2 linked regions of the Shumkonia mesophila genome follow. The protein of the gene in region 1 interacts with the protein of each later gene in a pairwise test. Links are inferred from orthologs where the notes say so. Each region holds a gene or a part of one and is shown in the gene's direction. Other genes may lie near its edges.

Region 1 (8,182 bases):
TGCACGATGTCGCCACCGGGGTGGCGGCCGGCCAGTGCTCCACCGGCCAGCAGAAGGCGCTGCTCATCGCCATCGTCCTGGCGAGCGCGCGCATGCAGGCCCTGGAACGCGGCTCGGTGCCGCTGCTGCTGCTGGACGAGGTGGCGGCGCATCTGGATCAGCGGCGCCGGCAGGCGCTGTTCGAGGAATTGCTCGGCCTCGGGGCCCAGGTCTGGATGACCGGCACCGAGACCGAGGTGTTCCGGCCCCTGGCCGGCGAAGCGCAGTTTTTCCGCGTGGCCGACGCCCAAGTGGCGCCGGCGTCCTGAAAACGACCGGAAGATCAATGATGACCGACGAAACCAAGGAAACCTCTCCCGTCCCCGGCAACGTCTACGATGCCGAATCGATCAAGGTCCTGCGCGGCCTCGACGCGGTGCGCAAGCGGCCCGGCATGTACATCGGCGACACCGACGACGGTTCGGGGCTGCACCACATGGTCTACGAGGTGGTGGATAACGCCATCGACGAGGCCCTGGCCGGCTATTGCGACCGCGTCGACGTCACGCTGAACGGCGACGGCTCGGTCACCGTGCGCGACAACGGCCGCGGCATCCCCGTCGACCTGCACAAGGAGGAGGGCGTCTCGGCGGCCGAGGTCATCATGACCCAGCTCCATGCCGGCGGCAAATTCGACCAGAATTCCTACAAGGTGTCGGGCGGCCTGCACGGGGTCGGCGTCTCGGTGGTCAACGCGCTTTCCGAATGGCTGGAATTGCGCATCTGGCGCAACGGCAAGGAATACTTCGTGCGCTTCCGCCACGGCGAAACCGAGTCGCCGCTGAAGGAAGTCGGCGAGGCGCCTTCGAAAGCCGATGGCGGGACCTTTACCGGCTCGGAGATCACCTTCCTGCCGTCGACCGAAACCTTCACCATGACCGAATACGACTTCGCCACCCTGGAGCGGCGGCTGCGCGAGCTGGCCTTCCTCAACTCCGGCGTGGCGCTGGCGCTTACCGACGCCCGGCATGTCGACGACAAGAAGGTCGATCTCCACTACGAGGGCGGGCTCATGGCCTTCGTCGCCTATCTCGACCGTTCGCGCACCGCGCTGCACAAGCCGATGATCTACGTCAGCAGCGAAAGCCAGGGCATCACCGTGGAGCTGGCGTTGCAGTGGAACGACAGCTACCACGAGACCATGCTGTGCTTCACCAACAACATCCCGCAGCGCGACGGCGGCACCCACCTGGCCGGCTTCCGCGCCGCGCTGACGCGCACCATCAACTCCTACGCCACCAACAGCGGGCTGGCCAAGAAGGCCAAGGTGAGCCTGACCGGCGACGACGCCCGCGAGGGCCTGACCTGCGTGCTGTCGGTCAAGGTGCCGGACCCCAAGTTCTCGTCGCAGACCAAGGACAAGCTGGTCTCTTCCGAGGTGCGCCCGGTGGTCGAGAATCTGGTCGCCGAGGGCCTCGACCGCTATTTCGAGGAAAACCCCGGCGAGGCCCGCAAGGTCATCGGCAAGATCATCGAGGCCGCCGCCGCGCGGGACGCGGCGCGCAAGGCCCGCGAGCTGACGCGTCGCAAGGGCGCGCTCGACATGGCGTCGCTGCCCGGCAAGCTGGCCGACTGCCAGGAACGCGACCCGGCGTTTTCCGAGATCTTCATCGTCGAGGGCGATTCGGCCGGCGGTTCCGCCAAGCAGGGGCGCGACCGCGCCCATCAGGCGATCCTGCCGCTGCGCGGCAAGATCCTCAACGTCGAGCGGGCGCGCTTCGACAAGATGCTGGGCTCGGCCGAAATCGGCACCCTCATCGCGGCGCTCGGCACCGGCATCGGGCCCGAGGATTTCGACGCTTCGAAATGCCGCTACCACAAAATCATCATCATGACCGACGCCGACGTCGACGGCAGCCACATCCGTACGCTCCTGCTCACCTTCTTCTACCGGCAGATGCCCGAGATCATCGAGCGCGGCTATCTTTACATCGCGCAGCCGCCGCTCTTCCGGGCCAAACGCGGCAGTTCCGAGGTCTACCTCAAGGACGAGCGGGCGCTGGAGGATTATCTGTTCGGCGCCGTGCTCGACGAGGAGTGCGTGCTGACGCTGCACGACGGCGCCCAGGTCGCCGGCAACGACCTGCGCGGCCTCGTCGAGGAGGCGCGCATGGTCAAGGGCCTGCTCGCCAACCTGTCGCACCGGGTGCCCGTGCGGGTGGTCGAGCAGGTCGCCATTACCGGCGCGTTGAACCCTCAAATCCTGTCCGATCCGGCGCATGCCGGGGAAACCGCCACCTATGTGGCGCGCCGCCTCGACCATCTGGAGCCGCTGCTGGAGCGCGGCTGGACGGGGGCGCCGCTTCCCGACGGCGGGCTGGAGTTCATCCGCACCCTGCGCGGCGTGGCCGAGCGCCACGTCGTCGGTTCGGCGGTGGTGCGCAGCAGCGAGGCGAGGCGCCTGGACGAGCTGGCCGGCAGCCTGCAGAAGACCTATCGCCTGCACGCCAAGCTGACCGCCAAGGGGCAGGACTTCACCATCGCCGGGCCGGTCGCCCTGGTCGACACGGTGACCGAGCTCGGCCGCAAGGGCATCGCCATGCAGCGCTACAAGGGCTTGGGCGAGATGAACCCCGAGCAGCTGTGGGAAACCACGCTCGATCCCAACGTCCGTTCGCTGCTGCAGGTCCGCGTCGCCCACGCCGAGGAGGCCACCGAGGTGTTCTCCACCCTGATGGGCGACCTGGTCGAGCCGCGCCGCGAGTTCATCCAGGAAAACGCGCTCAAGGTGGCGAATCTGGACGTCTGAGGGGGCGGAGAGCGGCGGAAATCGGCGGCCGTTAACCCAATCCTAACCATAACGGATCGCATAATCGGCCATGGCACGACCTCACCCCCCGCGGGGCCGCAAGGCGGCCCGGCAGGCGTCGCCGCGTTCGCGGCGGCCCTCGCTGCCGGCCCGCCTGGTGCTGTTCGCCGCCAAGTGGACGGCCATCGCCGCCGTGTGGGGGGTCATCGCCGCCACCGGCGTCGCCGCCTTCTATGCCTATGACCTGCCCGACATCGACGCCGCGCTGGAGGCCACCCGCCAGCCGACCGTCACCTTCATCGCCGCCGATGGCACCACGCTGGCCACGGTGGGCGAGGTGCACGGCGCCCCGGTGCGCCTGTCCGACCTGCCGGCCTCCATGCCCGACGCCGTGCTGGCCATCGAGGATCGCCGCTTCCGCGACCATTTCGGCCTCGACGTCATCGGTCTGGCGCGCGCCATGGTCGCCAACGCCAGGGCCGGGCGCATCGTCCAGGGCGGCAGCACCATCACCCAACAGGTGGCCAAGAACCTGTTCCTGACGCCGGAACGCTCGATCAAGCGCAAGGTGCAGGAGGTGCTGCTGGCGCTGTGGCTGGAACAGCGCTTCAGCAAGGACCAGATCCTCACCCTCTATCTCAACCGCGTCTATCTGGGGGCCGGCACCTATGGCGTCGACGCTGCCGCGCGGCGCTATTTCGGGCACAGGGCGCGCGACCTCACCGTCTACGAGTCGGCCATGCTGGCCGGCCTGCTCAAGGCGCCGTCGCGCTTCAACCCGGCCAACGATCCCGGGAAGGCCGGCGCGCGCGCCCGGGTGGTGCTGGCCGCCATGGTCGACGCCGGCACCCTGAGCGAGGCCGAGGCCGAACGGGCGGCCAAGACCGGGCGCGGCACCATCGCCGCCAACGGGCCGGCCGCCCGCTATTTCACCGACTGGCTGATGGAACAGGTGTCGGGCTTCGTGGCGCCGGGCGACAGCGACCTGATGGTCTTCACCACGCTCGACCCGCTGCTCCAGGGAATGGCCGAGCGTGCCGTTGGCGAGGCTTTGGACGGGCCGGCGGCCGGGCTCGACATCGGCCAGGCGGCCCTGTTGGCGATGGCCCCGGACGGCGCCGTGCGCGCCATGGTCGGCGGCCGCGATTACGGCGTGAGCCAGTTCAACCGCGCCACCCAGGCCCTGCGCCAGCCGGGCTCGGCCTTCAAGCCCATCGTCTTTCTGGCCGGCCTCGAGGCCGGGCTGACGCCGGACAGCCGCCTGATGGACGCCCCCATCTCCATCGACGGCTGGACTCCCGGCAATTTCGACAACCGCTTCATGGGCGAGGTGTCGATGACCCAGGCGCTGGCCCGTTCGCTCAACACCGTCTCGGTCCGGGTCGCCCAGCGGGCCGGTCCGCCGGCGGTGGTTGCCGCCGCCCGCCGGCTCGGCATCACCAGTCCGTTGCAGCCGACCCTCGACCTCGCGCTCGGCACCGGCGAGGTGACGCTTTCAGAGTTGACGGCGGCTTTTGCGGCGTTCGCCAACGGCGGCCGCGGGGTTTGGACTTACGGCATCCGCGAGATCAGGGACAGCCGCGGCGCCGTACTCTACCGGCGCGCCGGCTCGGGGCCGGGGCCGGTGGCCTCCGCCGCCCACGTGGCGGCCATGAACCGCATGCTGGAGCGGGTGCTGACCGAGGGCACCGGCAGGGCGGCGGCGCTCGACCGCCCGGCCGCCGGCAAGACCGGCACCAGCCAGAACTTCCGCGACGCCTGGTTCGTCGGCTACACCCCCCAGCTGGTGGCCGGGGTGTGGATGGGCAACGACAACGGCGCGCCGATGCGCAAGGTTTCCGGCAGCGGCCTGCCGGCCAAGGTCTGGCAGGCCTTCATGACGGCCGCCCACCGCGACGTCCCGGCGCGTCCGCTGCAGGACGGCGGCGGCGAGTCGGCGCCGAAAGCGCCCCAGGACGGCTTCTGGAGCCGCCTGCTCTCCACCCTCGGCGTCCAGGGCTGAAGCCGGCTAGATGGCCCGGCCTTTCCACGGCACGAAGGCCGGCACCCGGCGGCGATAGTCGGCGTAGGCGGCGCCGTAATGGGTCAGCAGCCAGCGTTCCTCGAAGAGGGCGCCGATGACCAGATAGAGCGACCCCCAGATGGCGGTCGCCAGTTCGAATTCGTTGCCGATGCGTCCCCACAGGATCAGGAATCCCGCCGAATAGATGGGATGGCGCACGAAGCGGTGCAGGCGGTCGGTGCGCAACGGCTCGTCCTCGGGCTCGGCGACGCCCCGCCGATGGTGGCGGATCTGGCTCATGCCGCCAAGGCGCCCCAGGTCGTAGCCGGCGAGCGCCGCGGCCATCAGTCCCCAGCCGGCGATCTCGACGGCGAGCAGCAGGCCCCGCGCCCAGCCGGGAAGGCCGAAGGCCCCGGCCCCGGCGAAGGCAAACCAGCCGACGGCCCACACGGCGGCGATATGGGCCACCGACAGGCCGTTGTAGGCAAGCCGATACCACGGGCCGAACAGCGGGCGCAGACGATCCTTGACGAAGGAACGGGCGAGCAGCGAATGGAGGGCGCCGAAGGACAGCCAGGCCAGGGCATAGGCCAGGTGGCCGGCCAGCGGCGTCACGACGGCGAAGCCGCCTTGCCGTTCATGCGGGCGATGGTGGCCGTCGTGCTGTGGCCGGGCTCCAGCTCGATCAGCAGCACGCGCCCGCCGTTGGCCTGCACCACGTCGGCGCCGACCACGGTTTCCACCGTGTAGTCGGCGCCCTTGACCAGGACGTCGGGTTTGATCGCCTCGATGAGGGCCAGCGGCGTGTCCTCGGAGAAGATCACCACCAGATCGACCGAGGCCAGAGAGGCCAGCACGGCGGCCCGCGCCGCCTCGGGCTGAATGGGGCGTTCCGGGCCCTTGAGGCGGCCCACCGAGGCGTCGCTGTTGAGCCCCACCACCAGCCGGTCGCAAGCGGCGCGCGACTTGGCGAGCAGCGCCACGTGGCCGGGATGCAGCAGGTCGAAGCAGCCGTTGGTGAAGCCCACCTTGCGGCCGGTGCGCCGCCACACGGCGATGCGATCGAGGGCCTGGGGCAGGCTCAGGACCTTGGCCTCGGCGCTGGAGAGATCCTGGCGATGCAGGGCGGCGACGACCTCGGCGGTGTAGGCGGCGGCGGTGCCGACCTTGCCGACCACGATGCCGGCGGCGACGTTGGCGAGGCGCGCCGCCTTCGCCAGGTCGGCGCCGACCGCCAGCGCGGCGGCCACGGCGGCGATCACGGTGTCGCCGGCGCCCGACACGTCGAACACCTCGCGCGCCTCGGTCGGCAGGTGATGGGCGTCGTCGGCGAACACCAGGGTCATGCCGTCGCGGCTGCGGGTGGCCAGCACGGCGTCGACGCCGCAGCCGGCGATCAGCGCGCGGGCGGCGGCGACGATGTCGGCGTCGGTGGCGGTGGGCATGCCGGTAGCCTGGGCCAGCTCGGCGCGGTTCGGGGTCAGCAGGTGGGCGCCGCGATAACGGCTGTAATCGGTGCCCTTGGGATCGACGATGACCCGCCTTCCGGCCTCGTGGGCGGCGGCGATGATGCGCGCGGCAATGCCGCCGCCCAACACGCCCTTGCCATAATCGGACAGCACCACCAGGTCGCATTCGCCCAGCGACCGGTTGACGGCGGTGACCACGGCCTCGCCGGCCGTCGCCGACAGCGGCGCCGTATCCTCGCGGTCGGCCCGCAGCATCTGCTGGGTGCCGGCGACGAAGCGGGTCTTGATCGACGTTCGCCGGCCCGGTTCGACCACCAGCTCGGGGGCGACGGTCGGGTGTTCGGCCAGGAGCGCCAGCACCTCGCGGCCGGCCTCGTCGTCGCCGATGGCGCCCACGAAGCGGCAGGAGGCGCCGAGCGCCGCCAGATTGCGCAGCACGTTGCCGGCGCCGCCCAGCATCGCCGACTCGGCCTCGACGCGCAGCACCGGGATGGGGGCTTCCGGCGAAATGCGCTCGACCGCGCCGGTCACGAAACGATCCAGCATGATGTCGCCGACGACGAGCACGCGCGCGGCGCCGAACGCCTCGACCAGGGGAACCAGCTGGGCGCGGTCGGTCATAGCAGCCCCAGCTCCCGCTCCAGGGCCCCGCACAGCATGTGGCCCAGCGTGATGTGCATTTCCTGGATGCGCGCGGTCTCGGCGGCCGGCACGCACAGGAAGGGATCGGCCAGCCCGCGCATGGCGCCGCCGTCGCGCCCGCCGAAGCCGGCGGCGACGGCGCCCAGCGCGCGGGCCGTCTTAAGGGCGTTGTTCACGTTGGCGCTGTTGCCCGAGGTCGAGAAGCCGATGGCCACGTCGCCGGCCCGGCACAAGGCCTCGATCTGGCGCGAAAACAGCGCCTCGAAGCCGAAGTCGTTGCCGATGGCGGTCAAGGCCGAAGTGTCGGTGGTCAGCGCCAGGCCGGCGATCGGCGCGCGGTCCCGCTGATAGCGCACCGCCAGCTCGGTGGCCAAGTGCTGGGCGTCGGCGGCGCTGCCGCCGTTGCCGAAGAAAAGGATCTTGCCGCCGCGCCGGATCGATTCGGCGCACGCCGCAACCAGCCGGGCGAAGGGCTCGAACAGGACTTGGCGGGTCGCCTCCAGGGTGCGCTGGTGGCTGTCCATCTCGGCTGTGAAATACGCCTCCAGGTCGATGCCTGTCCGTGCCGCCACGCTTTTCCCTCCCGCCGTCGGTTCGGCCGCCGGCCTCCCTTTTACCCCGATTTCCATCGGCGATGCAAAGCGAGAGCGCGTTCAATCGCCGGCAAGATGAAGCGCCAGCCGGCGCTGGTGCTGCCCTCGGCGGTGCTCGAACAAGTAGATGCCCTGCCAGGTGCCGAGCGCCAGTCGCCCGGCGGTCACCGGCACGGAAAGCGACACGGCGGTCAGCGCGGCGCGGATATGGGCCGGCATGTCGTCCGGGCCCTCGACGGTGTGGCGATAGAGCGCCGGGTCCTCGCGGACCAGGCGCTTGAAAAAGCTTTCGAGATCGGCCCTGACGTCGGGGTCGGCGTTCTCCTGGATGGTCAGGCTGGCCGAGGTGTGCTGGCAGAAGACGGTGAGCAGCCCCTGTTCGATGCCCTGATCGGCCACCCAGCGGGCGATCTCGCCGGTGACCTCGTGAAGGCCCTGGCCGGGGGTGCGAACGGTGATCGTCTGCTGCGTCTGCCTCATGGCGTCTCGTCGAGGATGCGGAAATCGAACTTTCGTTTGTCGCTGGCGAACACATCGTAGCGCAGGACCTGGTCGATGCGGTTGTCCGGCGTGAAGGTCAGGACCTTCGGGCGGACCTCCGGCAGCGCCTTGGCCTCGATGTAGTCGGAAGCGACGATGATCACCTCGTCGCCGACCTGGCAGGTGCGGGCCGCCGCGCCGTTGAGCA
Region 2 (5,983 bases), on another replicon or contig:
CCAGCACCGGCTGGACGCCTGGGTCCGCCGCTTTCTGGCCGACGGCGCGGGGGCGGAAACCTGGCAGGTGCTGAAGGCCGTCAATACCGCCATCCACGACGAATTCGCCTACGCCGAGCGGGCCGAGGAGGGGGTGCAGACCCCCATCGAAACGCTGGAGCGGGCCAGCGGGACCTGCCGCGATTTCGCGCTTCTGATGATGGAGGCGGCCAGAACGCTGGGCATGGCGGCCCGCTTCGTCACCGGCTATCTGTTCGATCCCGGGCAGGCCGGCAGCCCGCATGGCCTGCGGGGGGCGGGGGCCACCCACGCCTGGGCCATGATCTACCTGCCGGGGGCGGGCTGGGTCGAATTCGATCCCACCAACGGCCTGATCGGCGGCGCCAACCTGATCCGCGTCGGCGTGGCCCGCGATCCGGCGCAGGCCATTCCCGTCCAGGGCACCTATTTCGGCGCCGCCGAGGATTTCATCGATATGGCGGTGGAGGTCGAGGTCGAGCGGATCGGCGAGACGATGCCGGCTGCCGCTCTAAGTCCCCTCTCTGCCCCTCAGGGGCGGAGAGGGTCAGGGTGAGGTGGGGGACTTGCCGAGTTCGCTGACGATGGTTTGGAGGACTCCCTCCAGATTGCCCAGCACCTCGTGGTTCCAGAAGCGGATCACGCGATACCCGTGGATGGCCATCGCCTCGGTACGCACCGCGTCCGCTTTGACGGCCTCGGCATGTTGCCCACCGTCGATTTCGATCGCCAGCTTGCACGCCGGGATGGCGAAATCCGCAACGTAGCGACTGATGGGGATGTTGTCGGCGCACCTTGACCGGCAGGTTCAATTCCCGAAGCGCCCGCCACAAGACGCGTTCGGCATCGCTGGCATCCTGGCGCAACACTCTGGCGCGGCGCGTCTTTGGACGAACGGCCATCCCACCTCACCCGACGCGCTGCGCGCGCCACCCTCTCCGCCCCCAAGGAGCGGAGAGGGTATCCTTATCTCATCATCCGTCCACAGCGGTTGATCTTCACCCCCACGGAACGTCGGGCAGCCGTTCGAAGGCCGAGCGCAGCGCCCGCGACCAGCGGCTGTGGACGACCCGGAAGTAGGGGTTCTTCTCGTCGATGGGAACGCGGTGGGCGACCGCCAGCGCATCCCGCCTGACGATCAGCAGATCGAGCGGCAGGCCGACCGACAGGTTGGAGCGCAGCGTCGAGTCCATGGAGATCAGGGCCAGCTTGGCGGCGTCCTGCACCGTGGTGTCGAAGGACACCAGGCGATCGAGGATCGGCTTGCCGTACTTGGTCTCGCCGATCTGGAAGAACGGCGTCTCCTCGGTCGACTGGATGTAGTTTCCGGCCGCGTAGACGTAGAAAAGCCGCATCCCGCCGCCCTTGACCTGGCCGGCCAGCAGCAGGGAGGCGGTGAACTCGGTGCCGGCCTGACGCAACGCCTCGCCGTCGATGGCGAAGACCCGGCGCAGGGCCTTGCCGGCCAGCTGCGCCGCCTCGCGCATGCTTTTGACCTGCATGATGGTGGTCGGCTTCCCGCCATCCTCGGCGCCGCCGACGCCCTCGTTCAGCAGGTTGACCACCGCCTGGGTGACCGCCAGGTTGCCGGCCGTGGCCAGCGCGATCGTGCGCTCGCCCGCCTTTTCCCAGACCGTCAGCTTGCGAAAGGTGGACACGTGATCGACGCCGGCGTTGGTGCGCGAATCCGTCAGCATCACCAGGCCGTCCCGAACCAGCAGTCCGACGCAATAGGTCATCTTCGAAAGCCCCCCGAATGGCCAGCCACCGCTATTTAGGCGTAACGCCGCCCGGCGGCAATGCCTTCAACGGGGCTCGACGCCGGACGGCCGGCGTGACAATCTGCCGCCCATCGCCTTCCCGGAGACCTTCCCTTGGGTACCATCGCCAACGCGCTCATTCCGCTGGTCATCCTGCTGGCGGCCGGCCAAGTCCTGCGGCGCAGCGGGTTCCTGGAAGCCGGCTTCTGGTCGTCGGCCGAAAAGCTCGCCTATTACCTGCTGATGCCGCTCCTGCTGGTGCGCACCATCGGGCGCAGCGACGTCGGCGGCCTGGCCTGGGGCGAGATGGTGGGCGCCGTCTATGGCGCCATCCTGGCCGCCGCCGCGGTTCTCGTCGCCCTGCATCTGCTCCGCGGCCGGCCGCAGCCGCGCACCTTCACCTCGATCTTCCAGGGCGGCGTGCGCTACAACGCCTACATCGCGCTGGCGCTGGCCGAAAGCCTGTACCAGGGCGAGGGCATCGCCATGGGCGCGCTCATTTCCGGCTTCATGATCATCATCATCAACATCCTTTGCGTCACCGTGCTGGCGCTGTCGGCCGGCAACGGGCGGGTGTCGGCGCTTTCGGTGCTTGCCGACCTGGCCAGGAACCCGCTGATCCTGGGGTGCGTGGGCGGCGGGCTGCTCAACGCCTCGGGCGTGACGTTGCCGGTGTGGGCCGACGATTCGCTCTCGCTGATGGGGCGCATGGCGCTGCCGATCGCGCTGCTGTGCGTCGGCGCCTCGCTGGACCTGTCGCGCCTGAAGGGCGACGTCGGTCCCTCGCTGATCGCCAGCGCCACGCAGTTCGTCGTCAAGCCGGGGGTGGCCTGGGGCCTGTGCCTGGGACTCGGGCTGCCGGCCATGACGACGACGGTGATCGTGCTGTTCATGGCGGTGCCGACGGCGCCCTCGGCCTATATCCTGGCCCGGCGCATGGGCGGCGATTACGAGGCCATGGCCTCGATCATCGCCTTCCAGACGGTGGCCGGCTTCGCCACCATGCCACTGACCTTGTTCGCCTTGGGCGTGTAGGGGCGGCCCCTAGCGGGCGCGGACATCAAGCGGGCACATTTCGTTGTTTGGCCGGGGGGCGTGTGCTAGATTTCGCCGCGCCCGATTCCCATAGCGCACCGGCCCTCGCGGGCCGTTGCGTTTTCGTGGTCACAGCAAGCCCGAGTGATGCCTTTGACGACTTCACCAACTCCGACGCCCCAGCACGACATATCGCCCGTCACCGTCGAAGACGAGATGCGACGCTCATACCTCGATTACGCGATGAGCGTGATCGTGGCGCGCGCGCTTCCCGACGTCCGCGACGGGCTGAAGCCGGTTCACCGGCGCATCATCTACGCCATGAACGAGAGCGGCTACGACTTCAACAAGCCGTTCCGCAAGTCGGCCCGCATCGTCGGCGACGTCATGGGCAAATACCACCCGCACGGCGATTCGGCGATCTACGACGCCATGGTCCGCATGGCGCAGGATTTCTCGCTGCGCCTGCCCCTGATCCAGGGCCAGGGCAACTTCGGCTCGATGGACGGCGATCCGGCGGCGGCCATGCGCTACACCGAGGCCCGCATGGCCCGGGCGGCGCACGCGCTGATCGACGACATCGACAAGGAAACCGTCGATTTCCAGCCGAACTACGACGAATCCACCTCCGAGCCCAAGGTGCTGCCGGCCCGCTTCCCCAACCTGCTGGTCAACGGGGCGGGCGGCATCGCCGTCGGCATGGCGACCAACATCCCGCCGCACAACCTGGGCGAGGTGATCGACGCCTGCGGCGCCATCCTCGACAATCCCGCCATCTCCATCGACGAGTTGATCGAGACCTGCATCCCGGGCCCGGATTTCCCGACCGGCGCCACCGTGCTGGGACGCAACGGCATCCGTTCGGCCTATCACACCGGGCGCGGCTCGGTGGTCATGCGCGGCCGCGCCGAGATCCAGGAGATCCGCAAGGACCGCTTCGCCATCATCGTCAGCGAAGTGCCCTACCAGGTGAACAAGGCGCGCATGGTCGAGATCATCGCCGAGTGCGTGCGCGACAAGCGGATCGAGGGGATTTCCGACCTGCGCGACGAATCCGACCGCCACGGCGTGCGCGTGGTGGTGGAGATCAAGCGCGACGCCGAGCCAGAGATCGTGCTCAACCAGCTCTACCGCTACACGCCGCTGCAGACCAGCTTCGGCGTCAACATGCTGGCGCTCAACGGCGGCAAGCCGGAGATGCTGAACCTCAAGCAGATCATCCAGGCTTTCCTGGAGTTCCGCGAGGAGGTCATCCGCCGGCGCACCATCTTCGAACTGGGCAAGGCGCGCGACCGCGCCCACATCTTCGTCGGCCTGGCCGTCGCCGTGGCCAACCTGGACGCCATCATCGCCCTGATCCGCGCCGCGCCCGATCCCAACACGGCGCGCGCCCAGTTGATGGAACGGCCCTGGCCGGCCGACGACGTCGAGCCCCTGATCGTGCTCATCGACGAGCCCGGCCGCAAGGTGGTGGACGGCGTCTACACGCTGTCCGAGGAGCAGGCCAAGGCCATCCTGGAGTTGCGCCTGCACCGCCTGACCGGGCTGGAGCGCGAAAAGATCCACGAGGATCTGTCCGAACTGGGCCGCCAGATCGAGCGCCACCTGGCGGTGCTGGCGTCGCGCGACATGCTGCTGGGCCTCCTGCGCAACGAACTGCTGGAGATGAAGGAGCAGTTCAGCACGCCGCGCCGCACCACCCTGATGGAAGACGAGTTCGAGGCCGACATCGAGGACCTGATCCAGCGCGAGGACATGGTGGTGACGGTCACCAACTCGGGCTACATCAAGCGGGTGCCGGTCGCCGCCTATCGGGCGCAGCGCCGCGGCGGCAAGGGCCGCACCGGCATGAGCATGCGCGAGGAGGATTTCGTCAGCCGCGTCTTCGTGGTCAACACCCACACCCCGGTGCTGTTCTTCTCGTCGGCCGGCATGGTCTACAAGCTCAAGGTCTACCGTCTGCCGCTGGGGGCGCCGCAGGCGCGCGGCAAGGCGATGGTCAACCTGCTGCCGCTGAAACCGGGCGAGATCATCACCACCATGCTGGCCCTGCCCGAGGACGAGAGCACCTGGGGCGATCTGTCCATCGGGCTGGCCACCGCCTCGGGCCACGTGCGCCGCAACAAGCTGTCGGATTTCGTCGACGTGCGCGCCAACGGCAAGATCGCCATGAAGATGGACGAGGGCGACCGCCTGGTCCGGGTGCGCACCTTCGCCGATGACGACGACATCCTGCTCAGTACCCGCCAGGGCAAGACCATCCGCTTCCCGGTCGCCGACGTGCGCGTCTTCTCGGGCCGCACCTCGATCGGCGTGCGCGGCATCAACCTCGACGACGACGACGCGGTGATCGGCATGTCGGCGCTGAAGCACATCGGCATCGACGTCGCCACCCGCGAGGACTATCTGCAGGCGGTCCACGCCAAGCGCCGCCTGACCGGCGGCGACTACACCGGGCGCGACGACGACCTGGCGCGCGACCAGGCCCTGGCCGCCCGCCTGGAGGAGCCGGTGTTCGCCGAGCTGGCGGAGCACGAGGAGTGCATCGTCACCATTACCGCCGACGGCCTGGGCAAGCGCACCTCGGCCTACGAGTACCGGATTTCCGGGCGCGGCGGCAAAGGCGTCACCGCCATGGACCTGCAACGCGGAGAAACCCGGACCGAGGTGGTCAACGCCTTCCCGGTGAAGGACACCGACCAGCTGGTACTGGTCGCCGAGGGCGGCCAGATCATCCGCGTGCCGGTCAACGGCATCAGCGTCGTCGGGCGGGCCAGCCGCGGCGTCAACGTGTTCAACGTCGGCGAGGGCGACCGTGTGGTGTCGGTGACGCGTCTGCGCGACGAAGGCGCCGGCATCGAGGACGACGGGACGCCGGCCGAGGACGAAACCAGCGACGATACCGAAACCGGCGCCGAAACGGGGAGCGGCGAGGCCAGCGACGAACCGGAGGGAACGCCCCAGCCATGAGCGAACCGCGTATCGGTGTCTACCCCGGCACCTTCGACCCCATCACCAACGGCCACCTCGACATCATCTCGCGGGCGACCCGCGTGCTCGACCGCCTGGTCATCGGCATCGCCGAGAACGCCGGCAAGGGGCCGCTGTTCACCATCGAGGAACGGGTGGCGATGGTCGAGGCCGAGGTGGCGGCGATGACCAACGGCGAC

Evidence for each region.
Region 2: the proteins of gyrB (region 1) and gyrA interact in binary tests that used the Escherichia coli proteins (3 or more experiments, as listed by UniProt). The link is inferred for Shumkonia mesophila from one-to-one orthologs.

What each region holds. Positions count from the first base shown.
Region 1 is NZ_JAOTID010000001.1:402,150-410,331, reverse strand. What follows is about bases 1-3,058. They hold gyrB (DNA topoisomerase (ATP-hydrolyzing) subunit B), read left to right. Parts: upstream 1-328; coding sequence 329-2,788; downstream 2,789-3,058. Other genes in these bases: ODR01_RS01750 (transglycosylase domain-containing protein), read left to right, coding at 2,859-3,058; recF (DNA replication/repair protein RecF), read left to right, coding at 1-308. In the rest of the region: more of ODR01_RS01750, read left to right, coding at 3,059-4,790; ODR01_RS01745 (methyltransferase family protein), read right to left, coding at 4,797-5,405; rfaE1 (D-glycero-beta-D-manno-heptose-7-phosphate kinase), read right to left, coding at 5,402-6,880; ODR01_RS01735 (D-sedoheptulose 7-phosphate isomerase), read right to left, coding at 6,877-7,473; ODR01_RS01730 (secondary thiamine-phosphate synthase enzyme YjbQ), read right to left, coding at 7,555-7,974; panD (aspartate 1-decarboxylase), read right to left, coding at 7,971-8,182. UniProt on the Escherichia coli protein: DNA gyrase negatively supercoils closed circular double-stranded DNA in an ATP-dependent manner to maintain chromosomes in an underwound state.
Region 2 is NZ_JAOTID010000010.1:170,203-176,185, forward strand. What follows is about bases 2,562-5,983. They hold gyrA (DNA gyrase subunit A), read left to right. Parts: upstream 2,562-2,960; coding sequence 2,961-5,783; downstream 5,784-5,983. Other genes in these bases: ODR01_RS16760 (AEC family transporter), read left to right, coding at 2,562-2,813; coaD (pantetheine-phosphate adenylyltransferase), read left to right, coding at 5,780-5,983. Outside these bases: ODR01_RS16740 (transglutaminase family protein), read left to right, coding at 1-574; ODR01_RS16745 (endonuclease domain-containing protein), read right to left, coding at 566-799; ODR01_RS16755 (peptidase), read right to left, coding at 1,017-1,757; more of ODR01_RS16760, read left to right, coding at 1,893-2,561. UniProt on the Escherichia coli protein: A type II topoisomerase that negatively supercoils closed circular double-stranded (ds) DNA in an ATP-dependent manner to maintain chromosomes in an underwound state.